Regions from separate parts of the Mesorhizobium sp. M1142 genome, predicted to be linked through region 1. Evidence: predicted binding sites of a transcription regulator. Region 1 holds the regulator's gene; each other region holds the start of a gene.
The links. The regulator LexA, encoded in region 1, represses DNA repair genes until DNA is damaged. The targets are predictions, from matches to a motif close to TGTTCNNNNTGTGTTCNG.

Region 1 (6,389 bases):
CTTTCGGTGGTCGGCATGGCGCCGGCCGGACGCGGCTTTGCCGGAACGGTGCAGCAGCGGCAGGCCGTGCGCATCTTTACCGGCGCGCCGCTTCCCGAAGGCGCCGACACTATCGTCATCCAGGAGAACGTCCGCGATCTCGGTGGCGGCAGCGTCGAAGTGACGGAACCGACGGTGCAGGGGCGCAACATCCGCCGCCTCGGGCTCGATTTCGCCAAGGGCGATGTCCTGCTGCCCAAAGGCCGCCTGCTCGACCCGGCGGCCTTGTCGCTGGCGGCATCGGCCAATCACCCCGAGGTGCGCGTGGTCAAACGGCCGCTGGTCGCCATCATCGCCACCGGCGACGAATTGCTGCCGCCGGGCAGCGATCTTGGCCCCGACCAGATCATCTGCTCCAACGCCTATGGTGTCGCTGCCGCCGCACAGTCGGTCGGTGCGCGGGCGCTCGACCTTGGCATCGCGCCGGACCGCAGGGAGGCGATCGCTGCGCTGGTTGAAAAGGCCGTGAAGGCTGGCGCGAACGTCATCGTCACGCTGGGCGGTGCCTCGGTCGGTGACCACGACTTCGTGCATGACGTGCTGACCGGGCAAGGCATGACGCTCGATTTCTGGAAGATCGCCATGCGGCCGGGCAAGCCACTGATGTTCGGGCGGCTGGGAGACATTCGCTGCATCGGCCTGCCCGGCAATCCGGTGGCAAGCCTGGTCTGCACTCAGCTCTTCCTGAAGCCGCTGCTGGCGCGGCTCGGCGGCCGCGCCTTTCAGCAGGATATACGTCGGGCACGGCTCGGTGCCGCCATGCCGGCCAACGATCTCAGGCAAGATTATGTGCGGGCTGTTGTCATAGATGACGCCGGTACGCTCGTGGCGACGCCGTTCGGCATCCAGGACTCCTCGATGCTGAAAATGCTGGCCGATGCCAACGGGCTGATCGTTCGCGCGCCGTTCGCGCCTGCCGCGGCGGCGGGCTCCCCCTGCGACGTGCTGATGCTACGCTGAACCTGCCTCACTCCGAGATCAAGGTCCGGGTCAGCGGATGGTCTGGATCGGCCAAACCGTCGATGATGTTGAAATGATGCCGGTCAGGCTCGACGACCGAGCTGGTCGCGGTACCCAGGCCGATCCAGATGTTGGCCAGCAACGCGCTCTGACGCAGGAATTCGGCGCGCTCGCCGCCGCCGGCCCAGCAGGTCAGGCGGGCCTTGTCCATCGGGCGCAGCAGCACCGGGCTTTCGGCCTGCGCCTCGGCCTCATCGATCGCGATCGTCTTGTTCATGCCGGTGCGCATGATCGGGCGCAAATCATGCACCCCCGAGATCGACACCACGTGACGAACGCGCCGGACGACTTCGGGCGCCAGCGGCGTCGTCGCCGTAACCATCCGGCTAACAAGATGGCCGCCGGCCGAGTGCCCGGTCAGCATCAGCGGCCCTGGGACCATCGCCGCCGCCTTGCCGATCGCCGCGCCGACTTCCTTGACGATTCCGCCAATGCGTATCTGCGGACAGAGCGTGTAGGACGGCATCGCCACCGCATAGCCGCGATCAACAGGGCCAGCGGCAAGATGCGACCAGAAATTCTTGTCGAATTCCATCCAGTAGCCGCCATGAACGAACACCACGAGTCCCTTGGGCTTGATGGCCGGCAGGAAAAGATCGAGCCGGTTGCGTGGGTTGTCGCCATAGGCCATGTCGAGCCGCGCCCTGCCCTCGGTCGAAAGCACGTCGCGGAAAACCCGCGCGGGCTCGATCCAGGCCGCCGGCCAGCGATCGCTGCCGGCTATGTTGGCGCCGTTGGCATAGGCGTTGTCCCAATCGGCAATGTGACGTTCGAACACCCTGCGCCCTCCCTGGCAATATGGCCTTGCAACCTAGCCGTGAGCATCGCGCGGCACGTCGTCGCCAGCCTCACGATTCCAGCTCTCGCATCAATCTCAAGTGACAGCTGCTTTGATGGCGAAGCGCGCATCCTTCCACGCACCGGTGCGCAGGATATCCTCAAGCACTTTGACGGCCTGCCAGACATCGGCATAGCCGACATAGAGCGGGGTGAAGCCGAAGCGCATGGTCGATGGCGCGCGAAAATCGCCGATCACGCCACGTTCGATCAGCGCGCGCATGACCTGGTAGCCATGCTCATGCATGAATGAAATCTGGCTGCCGCGTTTTTCCCCATCGCGCGTGCTTTCGAGCGTGAGCCCGTAAGTGCCGCACTTTGCCTCGACAAGCTCGATGAACAGATCCGCCAGCGCGATGCTCTTCTTGCGCACCGCCGTCATGTCGACATCGTTCCAGATGTCGAGCGCGCCCTTCAGCGTGCGCATCGACAGGACCGGCTGGGTGCCGCACAGAAACCGGCGGATGCCGGTGCCGGCCGCATAGCCTGGCTCGAAGGCGAAGGGCCGTGCATGGCCCCACCAGCCGGTGAGCGGCTGCTGGATGTCGGAAAGATGCCGCTCAGCCACATAGATGAAGGCAGGCGCGCCCGGGCCGCCATTCAGATATTTGTAGGTGCAGCCAACGGCAAAATCGGCGTTTGCCTTGTCGAGCTCGACTGGCATCGCGCCGGCGGTGTGGCAGAGATCCCAGACGATCATCGCCCCGGCTTCCTGAGCCCTGCGCGTCAGCGTCGGCATGTCGCGCAGTTCGCCCGACTTGTAGTTGACGTGGTTGACCAGCACCACCGCGGTGCGTTCGTCGATCAGCTCTTCGATGGTCGGCGCGTCGACCCCCGAGAGGCGCAGCAGCGCATCTTTTCGCGTCGAAACCACACCCTCAGCCATGTAGAGGTCTGTCGGAAAACTATCGCCCTCGGCGACGATGACCTGCCGCTCCGGTCGCATGGCCATGGCGGCGTGCAGCAGCTTGTAGATGTTGACCGACGTCGTATCGCAGACCACCGTCTGGCCGACCGCGGCACCGATCAGGCGCCCTAGCTGGTCGCCAAGTTCAAGCGGCATGTTGAACCAGCCGGCCGTGTTCCATGCGCGGATGAGATCATGCGACCATTCTTCGGTCGCGGCCTTGTACAATTCATCGAAAGCGGCACGTGAAGCAGCTCCTAGCGAATTGCCGTCGAGATAGATCACTCCTTGCGGCAAGACAAAGCGGTCGCGCATCGCGCCCAGCGGATCCGCGGCATCCATCGCCTTTACGGCCACGAGATCGGGAATTCCCGTCATGATTTGCCTGCTCCCTCAAAAAATCCAACGCAACGCCGGACACGCATCAACTGTTCTTCCATTACCGGGTAGCGCGTAGCAAGGCTCCACCGGCGAGAAGCAGCCTGACCAGGCGGTGGAAACCTGGAGTTAGCCCGAGGTTGGCGTTTTGAGTTCGTTTCGTTCACGGTGCATTGACCAAACCGCACAGTCGATACGGGTTCAATTCCGTGCCCTTTGCCGACCGACGGCCGATGCCAGTGCCGCCTTCAAGGAGGCCAGAACGGCGCAAACGAAAGCAGAATCAAGGGGATGAGGCTCGCGGCGGTGAAAATACGGTACGCCGGTAGGGGACGTCGTTTGTTTCCCGAGCCTTAACGCATTCATTAAACTTTAAACAGTTGCGGAACACAACTGGAACAGATAGTGTCTGTTCTGGGTTTGTTTTCTGATTCTGTTGGGGGTCGCTATGCTGACACGCAAACAACACGAACTGCTTATGTTCATCCACGAAAGGTTGAAGGAAAGCGGTATCCCACCTTCCTTCGACGAGATGAAGGAAGCGCTCGACCTGGCTTCCAAATCCGGAATCCACCGACTGATTACGGCGCTGGAGGAGCGCGGCTTCATTCGCCGTTTGCCCAACCGGGCCCGTGCGCTGGAGGTACTACGCCTGCCTGACTCGATCGCCCCCGGCCTCAATGCGGCACGCAAGTTCTCGCCGAGTGTCATCCAGGGCAGTCTTGGGCAAGGTGCCCCTCGGCAGGGCAAGCCCACATCGTCGCGCGTCCCTGCAGCCGGCAATGACGACGATGTCGTCGCCGCCGTTTCGATCCCGGTAATGGGCCGCATCGCCGCTGGTGTGCCGATCGATGCTATCCAGCACCAGACGCATTCGATTTCGGTGCCGCCGGATATGATCATGGGCGGCGAGCATTATGCGCTCGAGGTCAAAGGCGATTCGATGATCGAGGCTGGCATTTTCGACGGCGACACGGTGATCATCCGCAACGCCGATACGGCGAGCCCCGGTGAGATCGTGGTGGCCTTGGTCGACGAGGAGGAAGCGACGCTGAAGCGGTTCCGCCGCAAGGGCGCCTCGATCGCCCTGGAGGCCGCCAATCCGGCCTACGAGACGCGCATCTTTGGACCAGACAGGGTCAAGGTGCAGGGCAAGCTCGTTGGGCTGATCCGCCGCTACTGAGTTGCGCCCTTGGTGCCGGCTTTTGGATTGTCGGCTCTGCGGTATGGCGGCAGGCCGCGCGCCGCGCGTGAAAATTTCCGCTGCACGTGCCAGGGCCGGTATGATTTTTCGACGGCGAAGCGGATTTCGGCGCGTGTTGCCGCTTGTGGATCGAAATAGACGGCCGCACTTCCCGCGCGCGCCAGTTGCCGTTTGGTGACGACGAGGACCAGCCGGTCGTAGTAGCAGGGATTATGGGCGGTGGCGTCGTCGATGACGATCAAGCTGGCGAAGGCGCAGGCTGGCCGTGCGGTATCGCGGTCCTTGGCTTGCGCAATGATCGCGCCGGATGGATGCCTGGCGAGGCAGAGACCGTCCGTGCAAATGAACGGCATGCCCGGCGGTAGGTCGGCCGGATCGGCAATGTCGAATTGCGGATCGTTCTTTCCAGGTGTTTCCGGCGCGACGATAGCCTCTGATGTGAGCGCGCGTTTCCAGTTGTCGATCGTGAACTCATTCGGGCGTGCCCGGTTGACGGCGAGCTCACCGCTGCCGATCGGCAGCGCGACCAGCCGTGCGTCCTCCGAGATCAATACGTCGGGTACGCGCGTCTGCGTTGTCGTTAGCAAGCCGGCGAGCGCAAAAGGAATTGCCGCGAGCCGCAACCAGGTCGTCGCCATGCTGGCAACGACGAGGGCGATCGTCACCAGAAGGACAGATCTCAGCGAAATCAGACCCACCGCATCGATCGGCGAGCGCTCGGAGATCCAACCGGACAGGGCGATCATCGCCGTCAGCCCTTTGCCCATCACGTAAAGGAAAGGCCCATCCGCGCCGAACGGCATCGCCAGCGCGCTGAGCACGGCGAAGGGCATGACGACCAGTGAGACGATAGGCATGATGGCCAGATTGGCGAACAGGCTGAGCGGCGCTACGCGCTGGAAATGCCATATGGCGAAAAGCGCCGTGGCGCTCCCTGCAATGATCGAGGTCATCGCCAGGCCGCCCATGCCCAGCAGGACCTTTCGCGTGGCCAAGCGTAGCGGCGATCGCCGGGGCGGCGGCGTGGTGGCCCTGCCGGTGCGGTAATCGGACCAGCCGGCATAGGCGCCGACAAGGGCCGCCGTCGCGGCGAAGGACATCTGGAAGCTCGGACCGACCACCTCGTGCGGCGACACCAGAATGACCGCGATGGCCGAGATCGCCAGATTGCGCATGGTGAGCGCGGCCCGGTCGAACAGCACGGCGATGAGCATCACCGCCAGCATGATGAAGCTGCGTTCGGCCGCCACCACAACGCCGGAAAAGACGAGGTACGCCGCGATCGAAAAAAGCGCGGCGGCTGCGGCATATTTCTTGACCGGCCGTCGCGATGAGAAGTCGGGAAACAGCGCAAAGGCGCCGCGCAGCAGCGCCATGATGGTGCCGGCGACCAACGCCATATGCAGCCCCGAGATGGAGATGATGTGGTAGATGCCTGTACGCCGCATCGCTTCGTTGATCTCCTCGGGAATGCCGGCGCGCACGCCAACGATCAGCGCAGCAGCAATCTCGCCCTCGGCGCCGCCGATGCGGCTGCGGATATGGTCGGCGATGGATTCGCGCGCGTCTTCGATCGCGGAAGAAAGCCGCGCGGCAAGCGGCATGCTGCCCGAAGCCACGACCTTCGGATTGCCGAGAAAGAAGCCGCTGCCGCCGATACCGGCGAAATAGCTGTCGAAGGAGAAATCATAGCTGTCGGGCCGCACCGGGCCGGTCGGCGGCAGCAACCGCACATAGCCGGCGATCTCGGAACCAGCGGCCAGCTCAGCCGGTATCTTCATCGCCGAAATGCGGACCCGTTCCGGCATGTAGCGCAGCGTCGGCCTGGCGGTTGAGATCACATCGATCGTCAGCCTGATGCGGCCGCTAGCCATGGGTTCGTACGATACGACGCGACCCGTCAGCCGCGTCGAGATTTCAGAACCGAGCACATGCGTCCCGACACGCCAGGTCTCGAACTTGGCGGCAAGCACGCCAAGCGCGCAGAGCAGCGCCACCATGAAA
Region 2 (6,389 bases), on a different contig from region 1:
AGGTCGCCGCGGCAGCCCCAGTCCAGACCGCATTCACCGAAACCAGCCAGACGGCAGCCATGCGCAGCGCCACACCGCGCGACGCGCTGGCCTCGGCCCGTTGACGCCATTTGGCAATCCAGGCGGCAAGCGGAATGACGGCGAAGGCGATCGAGAATGTCGAACCGCGTACCTGCCAGGCGCTGACGATGAAGGCCACGACAAGCAGCGCGCCGACAAGGCTGTCCTGCCGCCGCCAGCCACCGCGGCCAAGGCGAAGCGCCATCAGCACGAGCGCAATGAGCGGCGTGGCATAGCGCGCCACCACCCCGGCCGAATCTTCAGCGAGCAGCTTGAACAGCGACTGCGCCTCGTCGATGTGATCAAGCCATAGCTCCTTGAGGCGCGGATCGAGATTGGCATAGGGCGCTGCCAGGCATTGTGGGAACAACAAGACGACGACAGCGCCCAATAGCATGGCGAGCAGGCCAAGTGAGGCGATGCGCCGTTGGCGCGTGCGGCCGGCCGGCTCGATCGACGCTGTCGCCGCAAGGCCGGTTCCGGCAATCGCTGCGACGACGAACTGCACGGTTGAGAATGCGTCGCATTGCGCCTGGTCCCAGGCGGATGGCGCAATGGTGGCGACAAAGACGAGAGCGGAAACGCCGGCAAAGCCGAGGCCGAAATCCTTGGCGATCAGCCTCTCGCCATTGGCGTCGAGGGCAAACAGCATGGCGACATAGGCGCCGATGGTGGCAACGTAGGGCGCGGTTTCCATACCGATGGCCAGCATCAGCCCGGCGCATAGGCCGGAGAGCAATGCCGCCGCCTTGCGCAATGGCGCTTCAAGCAACAAGCTCAGGCTGGCCATGCTCAGCATCAGCTGGATATTGTGGTGATCGAGCGCGCCAGGCGAAAAAATGCCGAGGAAATGCAGTGCGGCAGCGCCGACGATGACAGCCGGCAGCACAGCGCCGCACCCGGCAAAGCTGCGCGCGGCGCGAGCCGTGAAAAATACGGTCAGGCAGAAGAGCAGCGCCGGCCACAGCACTTGCGCGACATTCTCGGCAAGCGCCGCGCTGCCGGTCAGGGCCGATACGGCGATGATGATGGCGGCGATCGGCGCATCGACCAGGCGCGACCAGTGCATGACGAAGCCGCCTTGCAGGCCCATCCTGTACTGGTGGAGATCGAACCAGCTTTGGCCGGCGAGCATGTCGCGAACTTCGACGAGGCGCAGCAGATTGTCGTTGTCGCCGCCGGCATTGGTCAGTGCCGGGAAGCCGGCAAAGGCATTGACGGCAGTTGCCAGCACCGTGGCAAGCAGCGCCAGCGCGATATCGGACCTCCAAATGAAGGCGCCATCGTCGGCTGTGCTCATATCAGGACCTTTGGAGGAATACGGGGCGGCTTAAACCTAGCCTTAACAGCTTCAATAAATAGTAAAGCCGCCCGAGCGAGGCCAGCGTTTGAGCGGTCAGGGCCTCACGGGGCATCCGGAGACGAAAATGCCACAAGACGTGCGCCATGAGCCGAGCATCGCCGTGCTGCTGCCCTGCTACAATGAGGAGCTGACGATCGGCGAAGTGGTGCGGCGCTTTCGCGAAACGCTGCCTTCCGCCGCGATCTATGTCTACGACAACAATTCGCGCGACCTGACGGCGCTCCGAGCCCGCGCCGCCGGCGCCATCGTGGTGCGCGAGCCGCGCCAGGGCAAAGGCAATGTCGTGCGCCGCATGTTCGCCGACATCGAGGCCGACATCTACCTGATGGCCGACGGCGACGGCACCTATGCGCCGGAGGACGCGCCGCAACTGATCAACACGCTGCTGACCGAGCGCTCCGACATGGTGGTGGGCACAAGGCGCGGCGTCACCGACGATGGCGGCAGGACCGGTCATGCCTTCGGCAACCGCATCTTCAACAGCCTCTACAAGCGGCTGTTCGGCTCCGACTTCACCGATATCTTCTCCGGCTACCGCGCCTTCACTCGGCGCTTCGTCAAGAGCTTTCCTGCGGTTTCCGGCGGCTTCGAGATCGAGACGGAAATGTCGGTGCACGCCTCACAACTCAAACTGCCGGTCAGCGAGATCGGGCTCGACTATGGCCGACGGCCGGAAGGCTCCTCGTCGAAGCTATCGACCTTTCGCGACGGCGCGAAGATCCTGTGGATGTTCGCCATGCTGATGAAGGAGACGCAGCCGCTGCGTTTCTTCGGCGCTTTTTCAGTGTTCTTCCTGGCATCAAGCCTGTTTCTGATGGCGCCGGTGCTGATCGAGTTCGCCGAAACCGGGCTTGTGCCGCGCATGCCGACGTGGGTGCTGTCGGTCGGGCTGCTGCTGCTGTCGATGCTGGCGGCGGTGACCGGGGTAATCCTCGATTCGGTGTCGCGCGGCCGGGCCGAGCAGAAGCGCATCTTCTATCTGTCGATGCCTTCCGGCCGCGTCGAACGTGAACGCGCAAGCGCGCTCGCGACTTTGAAGGCCGGACCGCGCAAGACCCCGCGGGCGGCTTAGATCTCTAAATGGGACGCCTCGCCCGCTTCATTGTCGCCGGCGGCATCGGCTTGGTCGCCGACACGGCGGCGCTTTGGCTGGTGTTGGCGATAGCGCCGCTTGGCCCCTTCGCGGCTCGCATCATCTCGATCGGTTTTGCCCTGTCCGTCACCTGGCTGATCAACCGCCATCTGACCTTCTCGCCTTCCAGCCGCGGCGTCGCGCAAGAGGGCGCACGCTATGGCGGCGTCGGCATTGCCACCAGCCTCGTCAATTATCTCGTCTATTGCGCCATGCTGTTCGCGCTGCCGATGGTGCCGCCGCTCGTCGCCCTTGCGGTCGCCTCACTGGTTGCCATGGCGCTGTCCTTCCTCGGCTATTCCAGGCTGGTCTTCGACCGCTGAACGCACATCGCATTGGGGCCTGCGCCAAGCGAAGCGCAGCCTTATCATGACCTTGGCCGATTGGCAGAGGCCGCCGATTTCCTTATATCGCTCTCGTCGATGCATCGGCCCGAAAAATCGGAATCTATTTTCGGAAAGCACGATGCATAGATTCAAGAATGTTGGAGCGTATGTGCGTCCAGGTGGACGCACGTCGCTCCAAGTGCGCCGGAGAGCACCCATGCCCCTGAAAGTCGCCGTCCAGATGGACCACATCTCCACCGTGTCGATTGCCGGCGACACGTCGTTTGCGCTGTCGCTGGAAGCGCAGCGGCGCGGGCACCAGCTGTTCCACTACACGCCCAACCGGCTGTCGCTGCGCGATGGCAAGGTGTTTGCCCGTATCGAGGCGATGCAGGTCCGCGACGAGAAGGGCAACCATTATTCGCTGGGCGAAGAAGTCCGCACCGATCTTTCGGAGATGGACGTCATCCTTTTGCGGCAGGATCCACCCTTCGACATGAACTACATCACCACCACGCATATCCTCGAGCGCATCCATCCGAAGACGCTGGTGGTCAACGACCCGGCCTGGGTGCGCAACAGCCCGGAAAAAATCTTCGTCACCGAATTTCCCGACCTGATGCCGGATACGCTGATCACCAAGGATCCGTTCGAGGTCGCCGCCTTCCGCAAGGAGTTCGGCGATATCATCGTCAAGCCGCTCTACGGCAATGGCGGCGCCGGCATTTTCCACCTGCATGAGGCCGACCGCAACCTCGCCTCGCTGCTCGAAATGTTCGGCCAGATGTTCCGCGAACCCTACATCGTGCAGCGCTACCTCAAGGAGGTGCGGGCTGGCGACAAGCGCATCATCCTGATCGACGGCGAGCCTGTCGGCGCCATCAACCGCGTGCCGGCCGAGCACGATTCGCGCTCCAACATGCATGTCGGCGGCCGCGCCGAAAAGACCGAGCTGACGGAACGCGAACGCGAGATCTGCGCCCGCATCGGCCCCTCGCTGAAGGAGCGCGGCTTCATCCTCGTCGGCATCGACGTCATCGGCGACTACATGACCGAGATCAACGTGACCTCACCGACCGGCATACGCGAAGTGCAGCGCTTCGGCGGCGCCGACATCGCCAGCCTGTTCTGGAATGCGGTGGAGGAGAAGCGGAGCTAGCCTCGCTTCGCGAGCGGCCGCGTTGCAAACCATCGCAGCCGTTGCGTTCAGCCGTTCCCCAAATGTTCTTGCCTTCGCCGGAAATCTGTGGTTGTCTCCGGTGACGCCGTTCGCGGCATGATCGCAAAGGCTTGGGGCAAAAGCCTGCATCCGGGGTGAAGACATGGTGGCGCGGGTTCGCACGGTTGCTTTCCAAGGCATCGAGGCCGTGCCGGTCGACGTGCAGGTGATGATCGCGCCGGGCAAGGTCAACATGCACATCGTCGGGCTGGCCGACAAGGCTGTAGCCGAAAGCCGCGAGCGGGTGCAGGCAGCACTTCATGCATCCGGCCTGTCGATGCCGTCGAAGAAGGTCACCGTCAATCTGGCACCCGCCGACCTGCCGAAGGAAGGCAGCCACTACGATTTGCCGATCGCGCTCGGGCTGATGGCGGCGCTCGGCGCCATTCCGGGCGACATGCTGGCCGGCTATGTCGTGCTTGGTGAATTATCGCTCGACGGCACCATTGCCGCGGTGGCCGGCGCGCTGCCGGCGGCGATAGGCGCCAATGCCGAAGGCAAGGGCCTGATCTGCCCGTTCGCCTGCGGGCCGGAAGCGGCCTGGGCCGGCAAGGATTTCGACATATTGGCGCCGCGCAGCCTGATTGCCATCGCCAATCATTTTCGCGGCACGCAAGTTCTGTCACGGCCGGAAGCCGGCATCCATGCCGCGGCGCGCGACCTGCCCGACCTTGCCGACATCAAGGGCCAGGAGACCGCCAAGCGGGCGCTGGAGGTGGCGGCCGCCGGCGGCCACAATCTTTTGATGGTCGGGCCGCCGGGGTCGGGAAAGTCGATGCTGGCGCAGCGGCTGCCGTCGATCCTGCCGCCGCTGGCGCCCAGGGAATTGCTCGAAGTCTCGATGATCGCCTCGGTGGCCGGCGAGCTCGGGGAAGGAAAGCTCACCGACCGGCGGCCGTTCCGCGCGCCACATCATTCGGCTTCGATGGCGGCGATGGTCGGTGGCGGGTTGCGCGTGCGGCCGGGCGAGGCCTCGCTCGCCCATCACGGCGTGCTGTTCCTCGACGAGTTTCCCGAATTCTCGCCGCAGGCGCTCGATGCGCTGCGCCAGCCGCTGGAGACCGGCGACTGCATGATCGCGCGCGCCAATCATCGCGTCACCTATCCGGCGCGCATCCAGCTGGTCGCGGCGATGAACCCGTGCCGCTGCGGCATGGCCGGCGAGCCGGGCTATCGCTGCCTGCGCGGCGACCGCTGCCGCACCGACTACCAGGCGCGCATTTCCGGCCCGCTGCTCGATCGCATCGATCTCAGGATCGAGGTGCCGGCGGTCTCGGCCAGCGATCTGATCCGGCCGGACCGGGCGGAGAAGAGCGCAGCTGTGGCACTACGCGTCGCCCGCGCCCGTACGATCCAGCGTGAGCGTTTCGAACGGCTCGGCGCGACCTCCGCCACCACCAACGCGCATTGCTCGCCGTCGGTCATCGAGGAGATCGCCATGCCGGATGCCGCCGGCCTGTCGCTGCTGAGGGATGCCAGCGAAAAGCTCGGCTTTTCCGCACGAGCCTACCACCGCGTCTTGAAGGTGGCGCGGACACTGGCCGATCTTGAGGCCAGCGAGACGGTCGGCCGCATCCATCTGGCCGAGGCGATTTCCTACCGCATGAGTTCGGAGCGGATGGCACAAGCGGCGTGAGGGACGCTCCCCTCCCCCTTGAGGGGAGGGTGGCCGCGAAGCGGCCGGGTGGGGTCAGTGGTGGGACCCTCGGCCTTGCTGTATTTCGAAACCGATCCGCGTGCGGAGCGTTGCCGTGCTCTTCCCGAGGCGCATCGTCAGAATGGGCGTCAGCGCACTGCACCCAGGACCCCTCCCGGCCCTTCGGGCCACCCTCCCCTTGAGGGGAGGGGGACGCTGGCGACTATCGCTCCTGCCCTTTCGCCTTCAATTCCAACCTCCGCGCGTGCAGCACTGGCTCGGTGTAGCCGTTGGGCTGGACGCGGCCTTTGAAGACGAGATCGCAGGCGGCGAGGAAGGCGATGGACTTGTCGAATTCCGGTGCCATCGGCCGGTAGAGCGGATCGCCTTCATTCTGGCGGTCGACGATAGCCGCCATGCGCTTCATCGTCTCCATGACCTGCTCGGGCGTGCAGACGCGGTGATGCAGCCAGTTGGCGATGTGCTGAGAGGAGATGCGCAGCGTGGCGCGGTCCTCCATCAGGCCGACGTCGTTTATATCTGGTACTTTCGAACAGCCGACGCCCTGGTCGATCCAGCGCACGACATAGCCCAGAATCCCCTGCGCGTTGTTGTCGAGCTCCTTCTGGATGTCTTCCTGAGACCAGTTCGGC
Region 3 (6,389 bases), on a different contig from region 1:
GGCATCCTCCGCGGAAACCGTCCTGCTCTGGTGCTGGACGAAGCGATCGAGCGCTGGCAAGGCGCCGGGCCCGAGCGAGCGCAGGTACCAGACGTCGAGCTGGGTGCCTTGGCCGGTCATTTCGAAGCAATGGTCGACATTGTAGTTGGCGATCAGCGCGGCAAAGTTGATGAACGAGCAGGCATAGAGCGTCGCCGATAGCGTCAGAAGATTGGCGGCAAACAGCCATTCGTTGGACTTTTCGCGCGCGATGCGGGCTATGATCAGGACAAGGCCCGCCGCCACCAGCCCCATCCAGACGAACGCAGCGACACGCCAATAGGTCAGCGCATAGATACCGACATAGAGATCGAGCCGCAGGATCGACGAGACCACCAGGAGGATGTTCTGCGCCACCCAGGCATAAACCAGCCGGCGGATGAGCGGATCGCCGGAGGTCGCACTTCCCGGCCGCAGCGCCGCCAGCACGAAGCCGGCGGCCAGCAGCGCCGTGACGATCAGCGGATAGGCGCCGCGATGCGCGTAGGCGGCATAGGTCAGCCGGTCTGGAAGCGCGATGCCGCCCCACAGATAGGTGGCGTCGAGTGCGCTCTGCACCGCGAACAGGATGTTGAAGACGACGAGCGCGCGGAGGATAGCGGCCTTGCCGAAGACGATGTCCTCGATGGTGGTCCTGGTGGCCGGCGTCGCCGGTGCGCTGGCTGGCGACACCCTGCGGCGGCGGAGAAAGCGCGGCAGGCGCGGCTGCAGAAATGCCCAGACGCAGGCAAGCACGAACAGCCAGAAGGCGAGACGTGGCAGCTGGACGAGGTCGAGCAGTGCCATCAGGTCGATCAGCGAGAACCAATATTCAATGACCGGATTGGCGGCGCCGAACAGCGCGAGGAACACTGCGCCGAGGCCCAGCGGCATGACCCAGACGGCGATCGCCGCAAGGCGCACGCGCCGCCGGCCAAGCCGCCGCGCCGCCGTGCGCCAGCGGAAGAAATCAAGGACGAGCCGAAATGGCGTTGCAAGCAGGAACAGCGAGAGTTGGCCGGCAATACGGGCAAGGCCGCGCCGCAACCGTCCGGCCAGTGAAAGCGCGAAGATGGCCAGCCCCGCCAGCGCGATCGAGACGGACAGTGCGCTGACATTTTCCACAAGCGGCAGCAGCGCCATGAGCAGCGCAACCGGCTTGAACCAGAATTTGCCATCGTTGAAGGAGCCGAGAGGATGGAGAGCCATGCTCGCCGCGGCAATCGCAACGCCGAACAGGAAAAGCGTGATGCCCGCCGGTTGGCCATAGAAGAAAAAATCGGCCAGCGCGACGAGCAGGACGGCAACGCCGAAGCGGTTGCAATAGCTCGGCGCCGCCGGGAGGAATACTATCATGATCGGGCTTTCTCGGCGGCTTTGATGCGGCCGGTGGGCGGGGATTTCCGGACGAAAGGGAGGAGGTTTACCGAAGTCCGGGGCGGATCGACGAGCCACCAGCTTTCGCGGCGAAGCCGGTACGGCAGGGACCAACGGGAGTTCGTTTGCTCTTGCATGCCGCCCTTGTCGCATCCGGTCGGGTGGCAAGCGGGGCGGAGACGAGGAGATTTTCCGAAGTTGCGTGCAGTTTTTATGCACGGCTTGCCTCGGCCGGCTGCAGACGGCATAGATCGGAGATGACCACCGAAAGCTACCGCCCGCGCCGCTCGGTGCTTTACGTCCCGGCTTCGAACGACAAGGCGCTGGCCAAGATCCAATCGCTGGCCTGCGATACCGTCGTCATCGATCTCGAGGACGCCGTCGCCCCGGCCGACAAGCCTTCCGCGCGCGAAAAGCTGGTGGCGATTTTCGCCGGCCATTCCAACCGGCGCTGCGAGATGGTCGTGCGCATCAACGCGCTGTCGAGCGAGTGGGGCGGCGCCGACCTGCTGGCCGCGGCAAAATGCTCGCCCGACGCCATCCTGCTGCCCAAGGTCGACACGCCGCGCGACATTCTCGAGGCCGGCGACGTGCTCGACGACAATTTTATCGCCGACGAAGTCAAGCTATGGGCGATGATCGAGACGCCCAGGGCGCTGCTCAATATCGGGCCGATCGCTGAGCTCGGCCGCGACCCGGCCTCTCGACTGGTTTGTTTCGTTGCCGGAACGAACGACCTGGTCAAGGACACCGGCATTCTCGCCACGCCCGATCGGCGCTATCTCGTTCCATGGCTGATGCAGATGGTGCTCGCCGCGCGCGCCGGCGGCCTCGACCTGCTCGATGGTGTCTTCAATGATTTTCGCGATATGGACGGGTTTGCGCGCGAGTGCACGGAAGCGGCCGCCATGGGTTTTGACGGCAAGTCGCTGATCCATCCGGCTCAGATCGAAGCCGCGAACCGCGCCTTTGCACCGTCGCCCGAAGCAATAGCCGAAGCGCGCGCGGTCAAGGATGCCTTCGCGCTCGCCCAAAATACCGGTAGGGCGGTAGTTGCGCTGAACGGCAAGATGGTCGAGCGGCTGCATCTGGCGCAGGCCGAAAAACTGCTGGCGAAGGCCGCCGCTGTTCGCGCATGACTAACGCAACTGACGACAGGATTGAAGAATGAAACTCTACCGTTTTCTGTCCGGTCCGGACGATTCCAGCTTCTGCCACAAGGTGACGGCGGCGTTGAACAAGGGCTGGCACCTGTTCGGCTCGCCGACCTATGCCTATGACCAGGAAGCCAAGACCATGCGCTGCGGCCAGGCCGTGGTGAAGGACATCGAGGGCCAGGAATACGGCCCCGACACCAAGCTCAGCGATTGGTAGGGAGGTTCGCTGAAGCGCTCGTCCTTCGTCATCCTAGGGCGTAGCAGTCGCGAAGCGACGTCGCGGAGTACCCTAGGATCCATGCCGTTACCTCTGCCGAAGGGCACGGCGGATCAGGATTAGTCTAGTGTGATCTACCACCGATCGGGATAGCCCCGTTACCCAGAACGGGATGATGAGCGTTCGGTTCTGCACCGCCGGCGCACTGCATCACTATCACGGCATGGATCCTGGGGTCTGCGCCGCGTCGCTTCGCTCCTTGCTCCGCCCCAGGATGACGAGGAGCGGGGTCGCTCACTCCGCTGCCTCTTCGATCTTCTCCATATCGTCGTCCGACAGGCCGAAATGGTGGCCGATCTCGTGGATCAGCACATGGGTGACGATGTCGCCCAGCGTTTCCTCGTTCTCGGCCCAGTAGTCGAGGATGGCGCGACGATAGAGGGTGATGCGGTTCGGCCCCTCGCCGGTCTGCGGATTCCAGCGCTCGGCGATGCCGCGCCCCTCGAACAGGCCGAGCAGGTCGAAGGGCGTTTCCAGCGAAAGGTCGTCCATGATCTCGTCGGTCGGGAATTCGGCGATCTGAATGACGATCTCGCCGGTCAACTTGCGAAAGTCCTCCGGCAGATGGGCATAGGCCTCCAGCGCCAGGAGCTCGATTTCCTCCATCGTTGGCGAAAGCTGGTCGTGCCAGATGCGTGTTTGGTAGATGCGAGCCATGCTTTGTCCTTTGATCCCGGCATATAGGCTTTCAGGCCGAACTCGGCAAATGGTCGGGCTGCCGCCTTTGCCCCAGGATCATAAGCAGGAATAAATTCAGCGTGTCGTAATTCGCGTACGCACTGAGGAGGTGGTACCGTGCTGAACAAATTTCGAGCCGATGAGTCGACGGAAATGGTGGAAGGCGCGTCCTAGAGTTCCGCGACACCTTTCTTGCCCCTCGGGAAGGTTTGGTGGTCGTGATTGAGGTCTACCTAGACGAATCTGGCACTGACCATGACTCGCAAATTCTTTCCGTATCCGCCGTTTGGGCTTCAAAAGAAGACTGGCAGATCTGGACCCTCGAGTGGATCGTGGCGAAGGCGCCGATAAAAATTCACCACTCGGTCGATTGCCATAACAGGCATGGGGAGTACGAAGGGTGGACCCGTGAAGAGCGAGATAGACACGTCAAGCGCATCCTGCCGGTAGTCAAAAACCACTACATTCGGGGCATTATCGCCGCCGTCGACAGGCGGAAACTGAGCGAGGTCTTGGCTCACAAACATAGCTTAGCCATCAAGCCGGAAGACATGGTACGCGGCTGGTACTACATCTGCCTGCAATGGGCCCTTCGCAGCACGTGGGAGAAACTCGCATCGGAAGGCCACGATAACATCGCATTCGTCCATGAAGCCAACCAGTACAGCGCGGCGGCGACTGAGGCGTTCCAGCAAGTCCAGCGGCATTTTCCGGGAAAATCGGCGACTTTCAATTTCGGCTCAAAAACTAGGCACCCACCGCTTCAATGCGCAGACGTATTGGCATATGAGGGGAACCATCAAATGAGGAATTTTCGCGGTCCCCTACGAAAAACCCTCCAAGCTATCGACCCTAGCTTCAGCCGCTTTAGCTTTCGCAAATATGACGATGAAGAAGTCGATCAAATCGCCGACTTTACCGCCCAATATTTGAGACGCGTCGCTTCAGAATTGGCTTCAGGCTAGAGTCAAAAGCCGCCCCCTTTTTATCAACCCCAGGCTCCCGAGCGGTTTCCTTGAAAAGCTCGGATTGCTCTTTCTGGGAATAAATTCCCCATGACTCCGCTTGACTCTTCGGGCGGCCTCTGGAATCTATAGGAACATAACGGGAACAATTGTGAGTGGAAGCTGACCGTCATGGCGACAAGCGCCGTGGCGCGGGAGACTGTTTTTGCCCTGCGCCGCCAGATCGCGAAGATCGAAGGGACCTTGCCCGAGCGCCTGGAGGCGCCGGCCAGTTCGTCGTTTGACGCGGATGTCCCTCGTCAGAGTCTGACACCCTCTCGGCATCCGACACCCGCTCGGAATCTGACCATTGTCCGGCGCGGCCTCGCCGTGGCGCCGCCCGATGCGTTTTTGCGCACCGGCGCCGAGCGCCTCGATGCTGCGCTGAGCGGCGGCCTGCCGAAGGCGGCGGTGAGCGAGTTTCATGGCGCCGCGACCCGCGATGCCGGGGTCGTTGCCGGTTTTGCCTTGTCGCTCGTCAGCCTGATCCTAAGCCAGGGGCCGCGATTGCCGGTGCTGTGGATCGGCACATCAGAGGTTTTCCGCGAGGCCGGCTTTCCCTATGCCAGGGGGCTTCACGCCTTCTTCGGCATCGAGCCGGAGCAATTGCTGTTTTCCGAGGCGCCAAGGCTGCTCGATGCGCTGTGGATCGCCGAGGAGGCTGCCCGGATGACGGCGCTGGCCGCCGTCATCCTCGAAATCCGCGGCAGCCCGCAGCGGCTTGACCTCACCGCGACGCGGCGGCTGCACGCCCGCGCGCAGAGTGCGGGCCGGCCGCTGTTCCTGCTGCGCCAGGCCGGCGAGCCCGAACCGACGGCAGCGCCCGTCCGCCTCATCCTGTCGGCGGCACCGGCGGCAACGCGTAAGACGCTTGCCGGGCCGCTCGCCGGCTCGATCGGCCGGCCCGCCTTCACCGTCGCCATCGGCAAGAGCCGCACGGCCTTGCCCGGAAAATTCACACTGGAGTGGAACCCCGATGAACGCATATTCGAAGAAAGACGGGGCGAGCAAGGAAGGTCTCAGGAATGGGCCCCAGAACGGCCAAAGAATCCTATCCCTGTGGTTTCCGCATCTCGCCGCCGAGAGAATCCTGCGGCAGCGTCTGGGGCGGTCCTGGCGTTCCCGGCCGTCGGATCACCTGCCGCTGGTGATCAGTCACCGCGACCGGAACGCCCAGCGCATCGCCGCCCTCGACGAGCGGGCCGAGGCGCTTAATCTGAAGCGCGGCATGGGCATAGCCGACGCACGCGCCATGCATCCCTCGATCGACATCGTGGAGGCCGATCCGGAGGCCGACCGGCGCCTGCTCGAAGGCCTCGCCGACTGGTGCGACCGCTATACCCCGCTGGTGGCGCTTGACGGGACCGACGGCCTCTATCTCGACGTCACCGGCTGCACCCATCTTTTCGGCGGCGAACGCTCGATGCTGGACGATATCCTGTCGCGTTTTTTCCATCAGGGCTTCGATGTCCGCGCCGGGCTTGCCGCCACGCCTGGGGCTGCCTGGGCGGCGGCGCGGTTTGCTGGCGACCGCATCGTGCCCGATGGTAAGGAGGAAGCGCTTCTCGCGCCCTTGCCGCTGGCGGCGCTGCGCATCGACCCGGAGGTACGCGCCAGCCTCGAAAGCGTCGGCCTGCGCACGGCGGGCGCCGTCATGGCGGCATCGCGCGCGCCGCTGGCCCGCCGCTTCGGCGCATCGCTGCTCTTGCGTCTCGACCAGGCGCTTGGCCGCCTCGAGGAGGCCGTGTCGCCGCGCCTGCCGGTCGCACCGCTTTCGGTCGAGCGTCACCTTGCCGAGCCGATCATGCTGACCGAGGACATCGAGCGGCTGACCGGCATGCTGGCGACCACCTTGAAGAGCGACCTCGAGCGTCGCGG

Region 2: the regulator LexA is predicted to act here: its motif matches at 4,093-4,110, upstream of NKH42_RS00025 (YifB family Mg chelatase-like AAA ATPase).
Region 3: the regulator LexA is predicted to act here: its motif matches at 3,628-3,645, upstream of NKH42_RS10840 (metallopeptidase family protein).

Annotation. Positions count from the first base shown of each region.
Region 1 covers NZ_JAMYMK010000010.1:177,302-183,690, forward strand. The annotation lists gene NKH42_RS18465 (molybdopterin molybdotransferase MoeA) at 1-999, shown strand, start outside; gene NKH42_RS18470 (hormone-sensitive lipase) at 1,007-1,837, opposite strand; gene kynU (kynureninase) at 1,934-3,181, opposite strand; gene lexA (transcriptional repressor LexA) at 3,630-4,364, shown strand; gene NKH42_RS18485 (ComEC/Rec2 family competence protein) at 4,358-6,389, opposite strand, start outside.
Region 2 covers NZ_JAMYMK010000001.1:5,487-11,875, reverse strand. The annotation lists gene NKH42_RS00045 (GtrA family protein) at 1-1,360, opposite strand, end outside; gene NKH42_RS00040 (glycosyltransferase) at 1,488-2,495, shown strand; gene NKH42_RS00035 (GtrA family protein) at 2,504-2,878, shown strand; gene gshB (glutathione synthase) at 3,099-4,040, shown strand; gene NKH42_RS00025 (YifB family Mg chelatase-like AAA ATPase) at 4,204-5,736, shown strand; gene NKH42_RS00020 (malate synthase G) at 5,960-6,389, opposite strand, start outside.
Region 3 covers NZ_JAMYMK010000005.1:139,227-145,615, reverse strand. The annotation lists gene NKH42_RS10855 (DUF4153 domain-containing protein) at 1-1,374, opposite strand, end outside; gene NKH42_RS10850 (HpcH/HpaI aldolase/citrate lyase family protein) at 1,653-2,534, shown strand; gene NKH42_RS10845 (DUF1737 domain-containing protein) at 2,563-2,769, shown strand; gene NKH42_RS10840 (metallopeptidase family protein) at 3,064-3,486, opposite strand; gene NKH42_RS10835 (DUF3800 domain-containing protein) at 3,720-4,472, shown strand; gene NKH42_RS10830 (ImuA family protein) at 4,644-5,726, shown strand; gene NKH42_RS10825 (DUF6504 family protein) at 5,659-6,389, shown strand, end outside.